3 regions of the Lysinibacillus sp. GW247-5R2A genome follow, and region 2 is predicted to be linked to each of the others. Evidence: riboswitches for the same ligand, from Rfam matches in the RefSeq annotation. Region 2 holds a riboswitch; each other region holds the start of a gene.
The links. A riboswitch is a leader RNA that binds a small molecule or an ion and turns the genes downstream of it on or off. The one in region 2 is predicted to bind lysine.

Region 1: linked by a shared signal. The riboswitch ahead of AC07YC_RS21845 (transporter substrate-binding domain-containing protein) and the one ahead of AC07YC_RS10755 (aspartate kinase) in region 2 are both predicted to bind lysine.
Region 3: linked by a shared signal. The riboswitch ahead of AC07YC_RS17775 (amino acid permease) and the one ahead of AC07YC_RS10755 (aspartate kinase) in region 2 are both predicted to bind lysine.

Annotation. Positions count from the first base shown of each region.
Region 1 covers NZ_JBWKZL010000020.1:18,951-23,854, reverse strand. Annotated here, with positions in the region: gene AC07YC_RS21855 (amino acid ABC transporter ATP-binding protein) at 1-347, opposite strand, end outside; gene AC07YC_RS21850 (amino acid ABC transporter permease) at 360-1,085, opposite strand; gene AC07YC_RS21845 (transporter substrate-binding domain-containing protein) at 1,255-2,112, opposite strand; lysine riboswitch at 2,231-2,417, opposite strand; gene odhB (2-oxoglutarate dehydrogenase complex dihydrolipoyllysine-residue succinyltransferase) at 2,722-3,984, opposite strand; gene AC07YC_RS21835 (2-oxoglutarate dehydrogenase E1 component) at 4,073-4,904, opposite strand, start outside.
Region 2 covers NZ_JBWKZL010000006.1:42,340-47,243, reverse strand. Annotated here, with positions in the region: gene trxA (thioredoxin) at 1-143, shown strand, start outside; gene uvrC (excinuclease ABC subunit UvrC) at 264-2,054, shown strand; lysine riboswitch at 2,147-2,325, shown strand; gene AC07YC_RS10755 (aspartate kinase) at 2,456-3,682, shown strand; gene AC07YC_RS10750 (YslB family protein) at 3,773-4,207, opposite strand; gene AC07YC_RS10745 (succinate dehydrogenase cytochrome b558 subunit) at 4,480-4,904, shown strand, end outside.
Region 3 covers NZ_JBWKZL010000012.1:2,671-7,574, reverse strand. Annotated here, with positions in the region: gene AC07YC_RS17785 (sensor histidine kinase) at 1-380, opposite strand, end outside; gene AC07YC_RS17780 (response regulator transcription factor) at 386-1,078, opposite strand; gene AC07YC_RS17775 (amino acid permease) at 1,242-2,705, opposite strand; lysine riboswitch at 2,787-2,963, opposite strand; gene AC07YC_RS17770 (CynX/NimT family MFS transporter) at 3,115-4,347, shown strand; gene AC07YC_RS17765 (hypothetical protein) at 4,414-4,904, opposite strand, start outside.

The DNA.
Region 1 (4,904 bases), on a different contig from region 2:
TCCGCTTCCTTTTTCGAACGTTTTAAAACTTTTATTTGCCCCACTGTACAATTATTTAAAACATTGTGGTTGTTAAATAAATTAAATTGCTGGAATACCATTCCTAGATGTGTTCGATATTCTTGGATATTGTGTTTTTCGTCTAGGATGTCCTCCCCTTGATAAATAATTTGCCCGCCACTTGGTGTTTCTAATAAATTTATACAACGAAGTAAAGTGGATTTACCTGAACCAGAGGAACCAATTAAACAAACAACTTCCCCTTTTTCCACTTGAAAATTAACATCCTTTAACACTTGGTTACGTCCAAATGATTTACTTAAATGCTCGATTTTAATGACTGCCATTTGTGCGTCCCCCTAAATTGCTTCTTTTTGTTCTTTTTGATAAGCATCTGGTCCATCTAATCGTTTTTCAACATATAACAGAATACGTGATGCAGTAAATGTCATGATGAAGTAAAGAATACAAGCTACAAAGAATGATTCAAAATAACGGAAGTTGTTACCGGAGATTGATTTTGTTTGGAAGAATAATTCTGTTACTCCGATAACGTTTAATACGGCTGTATCTTTAATATTCATAATTAATTGGTTGCCTGTCGCAGGTAGTACGTTACGCGCTACTTGTGGTAAAACTACGTGAAGCATGATCTGGAAGTGATTCATACCGATAGCTGATGCTGCCTCATATTGACCATTATCAATGGATACAATACCACCGCGAACAATTTCCGCCATATAGGCACCTGTATTAAGCGAAACGACTAAAATCCCGGCTGTAATAAAGTGCATGTCTATGCCAAATGCAATATCTAATCCATAGTAGACAACCATAGCCTGTACAATCATTGGTGTACCACGGAAAAATTCAACATAGCATGTGAGTATAAAATTAATAAGCTTTAAGCCATAAAATTTCACACCTTTTTTACGAACTGGAATCGTATGCATAATTCCGATGAAAAATCCGATAAATGCACCAATAATTGTACTGATAGTCGAAATTAGTAACGTATAATACGCACCTCGTAAAAACATTTGCCAGTTATTTTCAATAATTGAAAGTATCCATTCAAGACTCATGATGTTCCTCCTAACAATGTCATGTTGCTTGCTATCTTTTTCCTGCCCTAGCTCTTTCTACTAGTCTATGTTTTATTTCGCTAGGACATTATCATTATGTAGAGAGGTTCTCATTTTAATAATGATGAAATGATAGTGCACGGACTAGCCACTAGTCCGTGCCATTTTTTTATTGTGCTGCTGGTTGCTGAGAAATAGCTTCTTCCATAATCGCTTGACGATCATCTTCAGAAATTCCTTTTAGAATTTCATTGATTTTATCAAGATTCGCATCTTCTTTACGTAAGCCTACAGCAATTGACGTATTTGAAAGATCTGTATCGAAACCCTCTTCAAATGCTACGTATGTGAATTTATCGTTGGCAGCAGCTGCGGAAATACCTTCTGGACGTTCTGCAACATAGCCATCAATTTTGCCTGCCTCTAAAGCTACACGCATAGCTGGGAAGCTTTCCATTGCCGTTTGTTTATTAACATCTTTGATTTGATCAATCACATTGTAGTTGGATGTATTAAGTTGTGATGTAATTTTTGCGCCAGCGAAATCTTGAATCGATTTGACCCCTTCATATTTGCTGCCTTTTTTAATAACCATGACAAAATCAGAAGTATAGTAGTTTTCTGTAAAATCAATTGTTTTCTTACGTTCTTCTGTTGGCGACATGCCCGCGATAATTGCATCAATTTTATTTGATTGTAGCGCTGGTACTAAGCCGTCCCATTCCATTTTAACGATCACTAATTCTTTGCCTAAGCCTTCAGCGATTTTTTTCGCCATTTGTACATCATAGCCGCCTGCATACTCTGCATTATCTGCAATTTTCACCGCGCCATTTGCATCATTTTGCTGTGTCCAGTTGAATGGTGGGTAGCCAGCCTCCATTCCAATTCGGAATTCACCGCCGCCTTTTTCCTTATCTACGCCAGCTTCTCCTGAACTGCCTTCTTTTTTGTCGCTAGTGCCACATGCAGCTAGCACAATTGCCGTCATGATAGAGATCATTACTAACAGCCATTTTCTTTTCATGTAAAACTCCCCTTTTCTGTAAAAAAATAAGACAACTGTACGAAAAAAGACCTAAGTTTTGTGAACTTAGGTCTTACCTTTTATGACAGTTGCCCAAATCCTCACTATTATTCCATGTTTCCGAGATAGCACAACCTAGTAAACTTGGAATTGAATTTACTAGGACAGTCCTGCACTTATTCACTGCAGACCCAGCATAAAAGTACGAGCTCCTTTTATACTTCGGCGATATTTCCTTCTTCATTGCGTCTTTGTTTGCTTGTACTCAACAATGAACTAATAAATACCGCGCCTCTACCTCACTGTTATATGTTAGTGAGGTTTGTTTATTTAATTGATATTTAGATACTACTATAAAACTAGTATGTACGTCAAGAGAGTTTTATCATTTTTCTGACTAATGCCAATATTAGGGTATTATGCTTGACCTATCCATTGTTAATCTATGTATTTTTGTCAATATATCAGCCCGAAAACCACAAATTTTTACGATCAATGGTTTTTATTCTAAGTAAATAGTTTCGTATTTTCATAATCACTAAAGACTTTAGTGATACAGAAAACCAAGAAAAAAACCCTGTAAAACAAAGTTTACAGGGTTTAAAGGAATTATGAATTTAATAATAAATCTTCAGGATTTTCGATTAATTCTTTAACTGTTTTTAAGAATCCTACAGAATCTTTTCCATCGATGATACGGTGATCATAAGAAAGTGCTACATACATCATTGGACGGATTTGAACTTCACCATTTACTGCAACTGGGCGGTTAACAATTGAGTGCATACCTAAAATACCAGCTTGAGTACCGTTCATAATTGGTGTTGACATTAATGAACCGAATACACCACCGTTTGTGATTGTGAATGATCCACCAGCCATGTCATTTAAGCCTAGTTTTTTCTCACGAGCTTTAGTCGCTAAGCTAGCGATATCTTTTTCGATTTCTGCGAAGTTTTTGCTGTTTGCATCGCGTACAACTGGTACTACTAAACCTTCTTCAGTTGATACTGCAATACCGATATCAAAGAAGTTATTTAAATGTAATTCATCGCCAACGATTTGAGCGTTTACGTATGGGTATTTTTTCAGTGCTGCAACAACCGCTTTTGTGAAGAATGACATGAAACCAAGTTTGATGTCGTTTGCTTTAACAAACTCTTCTTGTTTACGTTTACGAAGTGCCATGATGTTTGTCATGTCAATTTCGTTGAATGTTGTTAACATGGCTGTTGATTGTTTAACTTCTAATAAACGTTTTGCAATTGTTTGACGACGACGGCTCATTTTTTCAATTGTTACACGGTCAGAATTAGCTGCTGGTGTGAATACAACTGGGCCACCTGTAGTTGCTACTGGTGCAGGTGTAGGTGCTGCTACTGCTGGTGCTGTACCATGTGCTGATACATCTTGTACACGAACACGGCCTTGTGGATCTACTGGAGATACCGCTGCAAGATCGATGCCTTTTTCACGTGCAAGTCGACGTGCCGCTGGAGATGCGATAACACGCTCACCAGAAGTTTCTTCTACTACAGGAGCTGCTGCAACTGGTGCTGTAGGAGCCGCTTGTGGCGCTGCTGGAGCTGGAGCTGCTTCAGCTGGTGCTGCCGCTGCTGGTGCAGCTGCTGCGCCTTCGCCTGCTTCTACGATAGCAATAACTTGACCTACTAGTACAGTATCGCCTTCTTCAGCTAAAATTTGTGTTAATACACCTGCTTCTTCAGAAATGATTTCAGCGTTTACTTTATCTGTTTCAAGTTCAACGATGAATTCACCTTTTTCAACGCGATCGCCCACTTTTTTAACCCACTGTGCGATACTACCTTCTGTAATCGATTCTGCTAATTCAGGGACTTTAATTTCAGCCACTTTCATTTCCTCCTTTGATTAACGTGCATGACGCACATAAAAGGGCTACTGCTGATGGGCAAGTAGCCCAGCTATCAATATTTATATGTTATTTTTTAACCTTTACTGGCTCAGCAACTGCTTCTTCAATAAGTGATGATTGAGCTGCTTTATGAGAATCTGCATCCCCTTCAGAAGTTGAGCTCATTGCAGGACGACCTACATAGCGAAGCTTTTTACCTTCTGCAAGTTCATATAATGTTTCTAGTGCATAATTCCATGAGCCTTGGTTTTTAGGTTCTTCTTGTACCCATACGATTTCTTTTGCATTAGGATACTTAGCAATAATACCAGCAACTTGCTCTTTTGGGAATGGGTAAAGTTGTTCTACACGAACAATGTGTACGTGATCGAAACCTTCTCCATCCTTCACGCGATCTGCTAAATCGATCATCACTTTACCAGTACCTAATACGATACGCTCTACAGCTTCTGTTTTTGTACCTAGGCCAGGTTGTTCAATCACTTCTTGGAATGAACCATCTGCTAATTGCTCAGCATTAGCTGCTGCTAATGGGTGACGCAATAATGATTTTGGTGATACAACCACAAGTGGACGTACACCTTCAGTACCTAATAACGCTGCTTGACGGCGTAATAAGTGGTAGTAGTTGCCTGCATTTGAACAGTTTGCTACAAACCAGTTATTTTCTGCTGACATTTGTAAATAACGTTCCATACGGCTTGAAGAGTGCTCTGGACCTTGGCCTTCATAACCATGTGGTAATAGAATCACCATGCCAGATTTTTGACCCCATTTAGAGCGTGCCCCTGAAATGAAGTTATCAAACATTACCTGTGCCATATTCGCGAAGTCACCAAATTGTGCTTCCCAAACTGTTAATACATGGCCATTTTCTAGGTTGTAACCATATTCAAAG
Region 2 (4,904 bases):
ATAATAACCAAGGTACTGCTGCTGAGTATCAAATCATGTCAATCCCATCATTATTATTATTTAAAGATGGAGAATTAGTTGACAAAACTGTAGGCTTCCAACCGAAAGAAGCTTTAGAAGCATTTATCGCAAAACATGCGTAATGAATGAAGTTCACAAAAGCCGGACCATCAATTGATGTGTTCGGCTTTTTTTCGTTATATAATAAAGAAAGATAAAAATGATTCATTGAGGGGAATCTTACGTAGGGGGGCAGGTAGGTAATGAACGATTTAATTAAGCGTAAACTGGATATTCTACCAGACCAGCCTGGCTGCTATTTGATGAAAGATCGACAGGGGACAATTATATATGTCGGTAAAGCGAAGGTACTGAAAAATCGTGTTCGTTCTTATTTTACAGGAACACATGAAGGTAAAACGCAAAGACTTGTAAGCGAAATAGAAGATTTTGAGTATATCGTGACATCATCAAATATTGAAGCACTCATTTTAGAGCTGAATCTCATCAAACTGCATGATCCAAAATACAATGTCATGTTAACAGATGATAAGACGTATCCATATTTAAAAATTACGAATGAAAAACATCCTCGTCTAATTACGACACGTAAAGTAAAAAAGGATAAGGCTAAATATTTTGGACCGTATCCCAATGCCTATGCGGCAAGCGAAACAAAGAAGCTGTTGGACCGTTTATATCCACTACGAAAATGTGTGCAGCTACCTTCAAAAGTTTGTTTGTATTATCATATGGGTCAATGTATAGCACCTTGTGTGAAAGAAATTGATAGTCATGTTTATCAGGAAATGATTGAGGATATGACGAAGTTTCTTAACGGCGGCGTGGAGGCAGTCAAAAAGGAGCTTGAAGTAAAAATGCTTGCGGCTGCCGAAAGCTTAGAGTTTGAACGAGCTAAGGAGTTTCGTGATCAAATCGCCCATATTGATACAGTTATGCAGAAGCAAAAAATAGTATCAAGTGACACTACTAACCGTGATGTCTTTGGCTATGCTGTGGAAAAAGGATGGATGTGTGTCCAGGTTTTCTTCGTTCGGCAAGGTAAACTGATCGAGCGAGATGTTTCTATTTTCCCGATCTATCAAGACGCAGAGGAAGAGTTCCTAACATTTGTGGGACGGTTTTATGAAAAACCAGAGCATATTAAGCCAAAAGAAGTTTTTATTCCGCAAGCAATTGATGGTGCCATTTTAACGGAATTGTTAGGTATCAAAGTTCTTACGCCAAAAAGAGGTCAAAAAAAGGAGTTGGTAGATTTAGCGACGAAAAATGCTGAAATTGCAGTGTCCGCTAAATTCCAGCTTATCGAACGGCAGGAAGAACGTACTATTGGTGCATGCGAGGCACTTGGTGATGCGATGGGTATAACGACACCATTACGAATTGAAGCTTTTGATAATAGTCATATGCATGGAACAGACGCCGTATCTGCAATGGTTGTTTTCGTTGACGGCAAACCCGCCAAAAAGGAATATCGCAAATATAAAACCCGTACAGCAGCCAAGCATGATGATTATGGCGCTATGCAAGAGGTAATTCGTCGACGCTATATCCGTGTTTTGAAGGAAGGACTTCCATTACCGGATTTAGTGCTAATTGATGGTGGTAAAGGTCAAATGGAAGTTGCGCGTGAAGTATTAGAGGATGAATTAGGACTAGTTATACCTATTGCTGGTTTGGCAAAGGATGACAAGCATAATACATCTCAGCTATTGTTTGGTGATCCACCTGAGGTCATTGCTTTAAAACGCACAAGTGACGGTTTTTATTTACTACAACGAATACAAGATGAAGTCCATCGTTTTGCGATTACCTTCTTGCGTCAACAGCATGAAAAGCATGCTATCCAATCTGTGCTGGATCAAATTGAAGGTGTCGGTCCAAAACGAAAACAGCAATTACTGAAACACTTTGGTTCCGTGAAGAAAATACGGGAGGCTAGTGAGCTTGCTTTACAGGAAGCTGGGATGCCAGCTAATTTAGCAAATCAGATTTATGCCTATTTTCAGCAGGAGTCATTGTCAAAGGAATAGACATATGCTAAGGTTGTAAATAACATTGTGATCCAATGTTAACAGCCCACTTGTTAGATGAGGGCGGAAAAATTTAATATAATCACTTTTAAGGTGATGATAGAGGTGCAAGATTCAAAAGTAGCGCAAAAGAGGATGAACAAATCCTAAGACATTGCGTGAAAGGGGAGCTTGCCGAAGTACAGCATTGTTGTTTCCGCTGTTGTACTGGTTTTGCATTTAAAAAATGTAAGACTGCCGATTCTAAACGTTTCGGAGAGCTATCACACATGCGCAAGTTTTATATTGTACATGTTATAGGCAGCTTTCACGTTTTGTGAAGGCTGCCTTTTTAGTTTTCTAGAGGCAGTTTTACACCTTATTTTAGGTGAATTACATGACTGGGAAGGGAAGCAAAAGAAATGTCTAGAATAGTGATGAAATTTGGAGGGGCTGCTTTAGCATCGCCCGAACAAATTCAAGAGGCTGCACGAAAAGCAATTGCTGAAAGAGATAGAGGATTCGATGTGGTAGTAGTAGTTGGTGCGATGAGACAAACGATACAGGATGTGAAAATGAGCGTACTTCATTTCACGGATGATGTGTCAAAACGTGAATTAGATGCAGCTGTATCTTCATGCTCTCAGTTATCCAGCTCCGTGTTTGCCATTGCAATACAAGAAGCTGGCTATAATGCGGTGTCACTAACAGGCTGGCAGGCTGGCATTTACACGGATCATATGCATAGTCATGCAAGGATCAATCATATCGATGTTAGCCGTATCGATGAGCATTTGCTGCAAGGACAAATCGTCGTTATTGCTGGAGATCAAGGCATTGACAATGACCGAAATATAACAACGCTTGGGAAAGGTGGAGCGGAAACGACAGCCGTTGCACTTGCTGTTGCATTAGATGCTGAGCGGACAGATATTTACACGAATGTTGATGGTGTGTATACAGCAGATCCACGCTTTGTTGTAAAGGCACAAAAACTACAGGAAATTTCCTATGATGAAATGTTAGAGATAGCACATTTAGGATCACACATCATTCATCCACGTGCAGTGGAGTTAGCTAAAAAGTTTCAAATGCCAGTGATCATACGCTCTAGTTTAGTGGAGTCAGTAGGTACTTTATTGAAGGAGGAAGTAGAGATGGAGAAAAATTTAGTCGTGCGTGGTGTTGCCTTTGAATCAGATGTTATTCGTTTAACAATTGGGTATGATGCTTATTCACATGCTTCATTAGCGGATATATTTTCAACTCTTGCTGAAAATCGCATCAACGTGGATATCATTGTTCAAGCAATCATTGATGGATTAAAACCAACTGTGTCATTTTCGATTTTGAAAGAAGAATTTGCAGAAGCTTTACGTGTTTTAGAGGATAGTAAAGTATCACTTGGCTTTAGCTTTGCTGATTTCGAAATTGGATTAGCGAAAGTTTCGATAGTTGGCTCCGGTATGGTCTCGAATCCAGGTGTCGCTGCTCGCATGTTCGATTGTTTACGTCGTGAAAATATCCCAGTGAAGATGGTGAGCACCTCAGAAATTAAAGTGTCTGTTGTAGTACCGCAGGATGAAATGATTCGTGCAGCAAATGCACTGCATGATGAATTTAATTTAGAGCAGGCTCTTTACATATAATAATAGAAGAAACAGCATTTTCTGTAATTGTCCGAAATAAAAGGAAGGATTGTCATCCCGTTTAATGAATGGGGAGACAATCCTTTTTTGTTACTCTGTTGGAATTGTATGCATAATTCGTTCCTTCACGTCCCATTTGACTGTAAACATAACGTAATGTTGCTTTTCACGTTTTTCATCATAGCATTCTGTCAAATAGCCTTTAGCTAGCTGAATCTGTTCAGCAATAAATCCTGCCTCAAGTCTGAAGCTACGTTGTTTGATTTGCAATATTTCAGGGTCGTTTGTCAACTGGAAAATACGTCCGTCTTTTGATTCTTTCATTAGCTCTAATGTACCCCAGCAGGCATCTGCGAAAAATGCGATTAATTCGTCTTGACTTTTACATGGAAACTTACGCGCAAGCTCTTTACCTGCCCAATAAAGGACATCATCCTCATGTTTACCGAGTACAGAAGATAGAATATGATCGCGAATGATCTCATAACCAAAGGATGAGATTGTAGGAGATGGAGTGTTTAACATTGTTATCCTTCTTTCTTAGAATTTTCTTATAATTTAACGTTAATAAAGTAATGGTAGATTTTTCGAGAAAAAACGACGCATTATGCACTAGATTAGTTCTTTAATAAGCTCTATGAAAAACTCCGAGTTGCCTTGACGCTCGTAGCTCTTGAGAGTACAATAAACATGTCATAATATTGTACCATGATGAAATACACAGTCAATGAAGTATCATTTACAAAATGATGACTTCTTTTGTTGTGCTATTTTAAGTACTAAGGGGGGTAACAGTCTTGTCGAAAGATCGAGAGTTTTTATGGCGTCGCTTACATTCTCTACTTGGGATCATTCCAGTAGGTCTGTTTTTAACGATGCACCTGTTCATTAACTTTACAGCAACAGGCGGGGCAGATAGTTATAACGATGCTACCGCAGTAATGGAAAAGATTCCATTCCTTATCCTAGTTGAATGGATTGTCATCTATATTCCATTGATGTTCCATGCATTTTATGGAGTGTTCATTGCATTCACTGCTTCACCAAACACAGGACGTTTCAGCACATACCGTAACTGGATGTTCTCATTACAACGTTTCACTGGTGTATTCCTAGTGATTTTCATTGCATGGCATATTTTCCAAACTCGTATTCAAAAAGCACTTGGAGCACACGTTGATTACGACATGATGGCGAATATTGTTGCTAATCCATTCATGCT
Region 3 (4,904 bases), on a different contig from region 2:
GCTAATAGTCTTTGACGCTCCTCTTCACTAGTTGAGCTCTGAAGCTGAAGCATTTCAATATAGCCTAACACAACCGTTAAAGGCGTTTTTAAATCATGTGAAATATTGGCCAGCATTTTTTTCATGGAATCTTCCATTTTGCGATGAGTCGCCTGAACTTTTTGGTGATGGTCCAGCCAAACGTTTATCGAAATAAGTAGCTGTTGAGTTTGTAAATTGCTCGTAGTTACCAAAATCTTTTCGTTACTTTTTTCTTGAACAATGGCTTGGAGTTTTTCATTCATATATTGGATCGTCTGATTTTGTTCTGTTTTTGTTTTCCACTGAAAAATAACTATTCCTATAAGCACTACAATTATGATTAATAGAATGATTATCATATCTGTTATCCTTCTAACTTATAGCCAATTCCCCACAGCGTCTTAATATATTGGGGGTTGGATGGATCATCTTCAATTTTTTCGCGTAGCCTTCGAATATGTACATTAATAATATTTTCATCACCGTAATAGGCATCTTTCCATATTAGCTGATAAATTTGCTCTTTCGTAAAAACTCGGTTACGGTTTGTTACAAATAGCTTTAAGATGGCAAATTCCTTTGATGTTAGCTTCACTGCCTGTCCATTTTTATTTATTGAGAAATTAACAATATCTATCTTTAAATGGCCTATAACTATTACATCTTGTTTGTGATCTATTTGGCCAGCGTATTTTGTAGCTCTTCTAATAACCGCCTTTACGCGAGCTGAGAACTCTAGCATAGAAAATGGCTTAGCAATATAATCGTCTGCCCCTAATCCCAAGCCAAGCGCTTTATCTACATCACTATCCTTTGCGGACATAATGATGATAGGAAGTGCTGCCTGTTCTCGAATGACTTTTAAAACTTCTAATCCATTAAGCTTAGGAATCATAATATCTAGGATGACTAAATCAAAGGTTTGATTTAAACAATATTGCAATGCCTCTTCTCCATTATTGGCAGTGGTGACTTCGAAGCCCTCCAATAATAAAAAATTCGCTACCATTTCGCGAATAGCCTCATCATCTTCCACTAGTAAAATATGTTTTTGCATTTTCATGCACCTCTCTCTACTAGAAAGTCAAAAATCACACTTCCATATCTATAGTATATTACCATATATATGACATTAATTTAGTAATAATTTTAAAGGTCTCTAGATAAAAAAAGCTGTTCCATCTACCATCATACAACGGTTTATAGAACAGCTCTTCTATTTAATTTTCCACTTTTAAATCACAATCTTTAAGGGGAAGCATTTTTGTTTTATATTTAATTTTGTACCCTAGCCATAGCAATAGGAATAATGGAATGCCAATATAGGAAACAAGGATACCATACCAATCGATTGTACCTCCGATAAACGCTGTGTAATTCTGTCCAATTACAACAATCATACAAATAGTAAAGGCGAATAGTGGACCGAATGGGTATAGCTTTGCTTTATACGGTAATAGCTTTGGATCTAAGCCTTGCGCCTCGAAAGCACGACGGAAACGATAATGACTAAATGCAATACCTAGCCAAGCAATAAAACCTGACATCCCAGAGGCATTTAAAAGCCAGATATAAACTACCCCATCACCAAAGAATGATGCTAAAAACGCTACACAGCCTACAGCTAATGTTGCGATCAATGCATAAATCGGAATACCTCGACGACTTAGCTTTGCAAAGAATTTAGGAGCATGACCATCCACTGCTAATTGCCATAGCATACGTGAAGATGCATACAATCCAGAATTACCTGCTGATAGCATAGCCGTTAAAATAATGGCATTCATTAAGGAGGCAGCAAAAGCAATGCCTAAACGATCAAACACGAGCGTAAATGGAGAAACAGCGATATCCTCCGATAATAAGCGCTCATCTGTGAATGGAATCAACATCCCTATAGCAGCAATAGCTAAAATATAAAATAAAATAATACGCCAAAACACCGATTTTACTGCCTTCGGTATATTTTTTCCAGGATCATCTGTTTCCCCTGCTGTTACACCAAGTAGCTCTGTTCCTTGGAATGAAAATCCTGCTGCAAGGAAAATACCAAATGTAGCAAGGAAACCACCATGGAATGGTCCATCACTAATAAAGAAATTTGTAAAACCAACTGGTGCCTGTCCACCTAAAATACCAAAAATCATTAATATGCTAATAATAATAAATACAATGACCGTAGCCACTTTAATCATCGCAAACCAATATTCACTTTCACCATAGCTCTTTACAGACAATAAATTAAATGTCAGTACAATTACAATAAACAATACTGTCCAAAGTGCTGACGAGCTATCTGGGAACCAATATTTCATAATTAATGACACTGCCGCAATTTCGGCTGCAATCGTAATTGCCCAGTTATACCAATAGTTCCAGCCTAGTGCAAAGCCTAGCGCGGGATCTACAAATTTTGTCGCATACGTACTAAAAGAACCCGAGGATGGCATATAGGCAGCCATTTCCCCTAAACTGGTCATTAAAAAATATACCATAATACCGATTAAGGCATAGGCAAGTAATGCGCCTCCCGGTCCTGCCTGTGCAATGGCACCACCACTGGCTAAAAATAGCCCTGTACCAATTGTACCGCCTAAAGAAATCATTGTGATATGACGGCTTTTTAATTCTTTTTTCAGCTCCGGTGCTTTATGGCCGAGCTGATTTACTTTTATTTCACTCACGATATAGCTTCCTTCCTATTTATGAGGCAAAAAAATGCCATCACATGAACAATGTGATGGCTAAGTTAATCCTCAGTTTTCCTAAACGATAGCTCAACACGTTGTACAAACGTGACAGTTCTGTTCCTTTCGGAGACAGCCCCAGCATGAGGTTTTCAAGTCCCCTCACACTTCGGCAATATTTCCTTTCAACTAATCTCTTCAATGCTTGTCATTTCAATTAGCTTACTTATAAATATCGCGACCTCTACCTCATTACAAACATGAGGCATATAATTATTAAATTTATGATGTTTACTATACTAACATAAGACCTAAGACATTTCAATATAACCATTAATGTTTTGTATTTTGTGAATTTTCCACTATTTTTAATAGTGTGATAAAGTGTTATAGTAGTTCAATTAGAATGGTAATAACAGGGGGAATTATTTTGACTTTACATGATCATTCCGCTAGCTACCCGAATAGAAAAATTAGCTGGAAGGGAACAACCTTATTATTAGTTTTTGGAATAATATTTATCGCGTCTACGTTACGAATGCCACTAACGGTTGTGGGTCCAATTGTATCCTTTATCCGTGACGATCTTGGTATTTCCAATGTTCTAGCCGGGTTTTTGACAACTATTCCATTGCTTGCTTTTGCCATTATATCACCGTTCGCACCAGTTGTAGCACGAAAGCTTGGGCTTGAGCTAACCTTATTTTTATCTACGATTTTATTGGCCTTAGGAATTGTACTACGCTCCCTCGGTACAACAGGGTTACTTGTATTTGGCACAGTGCTCATTGGCGTAGCCATATCATTTGGAAATGTGTTAATTCCAGGATTATTAAAGTTAAAATTTCCATACCATGTAGGGTTATTAATGGCATTTTTTACCATGTCGATGAACTTAACGGCTGGGCTTGGAGCAGGTATTAGTTATCCAATAGCTAATTCCTCACTAGGTTGGCAAGGGGCATTGGCTGTGGCGCTTATATTAGTCGTATTAACGATTTTAATTTGGATACCGCAATTGAAATTGAATAAGCCAGAACCAGCTACTACGGCCCCAAAAACAGGTAAACCTCTTTGGAAATCACCTGTTACATGGGCAGTAACCGGTGCAATGGGCTTACAATCTTTATTATTTTATACGACAGCAGCTTGGATTCCTGAAATTTATATTGCGCAGGGATTGGCTCCTGATAAAGCTGGTTGGATGTTTTCTATTATGCAATTCTCACAAGTCCCCATGGCATTGGCTGTCCCCATTATTGCTGGTAAAATGACTTCACAAAGACCACTTGTCCTTATGTTTACATCGTTTTATTTAGTAGGATTTGTCGGTGTTGTAATGGAATGGACAACATTGGGGATATTATGGATGATCCTTCTAGGTTTAGCAGGTGGAGCTTCATTTGCATTAGCAATGATGTTCTTTACACTTCGTACGCGTACAGCATTTGAAGCCGCTGATCTATCAGGTTTTGCACAATCATTGGGCTATTTATTCGCTGCCATTGGGCCGATTCTTTTCGGATACCTCCATGATTTATTTGGTGGGTGGAATATTGCAGGTTGGCTCTTTGTTGTTGTAGCTATGACACTCTTCCTATGTTCCATGCGAGCTTCTAAAGATGAATATGTCCATTAAGTATAAGCAGATGGGGAAGTGATTGATTTGACCCCCATCTGCTTTTTGTCTATATCCATTTCTTTTTTAATGTTTGAGTAAGGCTAGCAGTTCCGCAAGTTCCTCTGTTGTGCTCTTGGTACGTGCCTTAATAGCAGTAAAAACAGGGATCGCCTCTTGAAGGAGTAAAAAACTAAAATAATAATAGCCTAAAAAAGCTTCTGGTTCATAGCCTCTAGGCGTATCTTCCTCCCATTCCAGCTCATCATCTTCTTCATTTTCCACCCATAAATATTTCGTATCCAAAAGCTCCTGCATCACTGAAACATTATGTGTTGAATCTTGATAATCCTCAGTTATTGCATGAGCCACAGTTAAATAAAGCTCTATTTCTGCTAAGGAGACTTCCTCCTCATTTTTACTTGTAAGCTTTTTTAAAAGAATAAGCACAACCCATGGCGTCACCTGCCAAAGTGTTCCTTGATGTTCAATTAGTTCAGTCAGCTCTTGATATTGTTCCTGTTCAATTAGACGAGGAATGTCTGTTCCTCTGCCATAAGGTGTCGTCAATTGTTGCC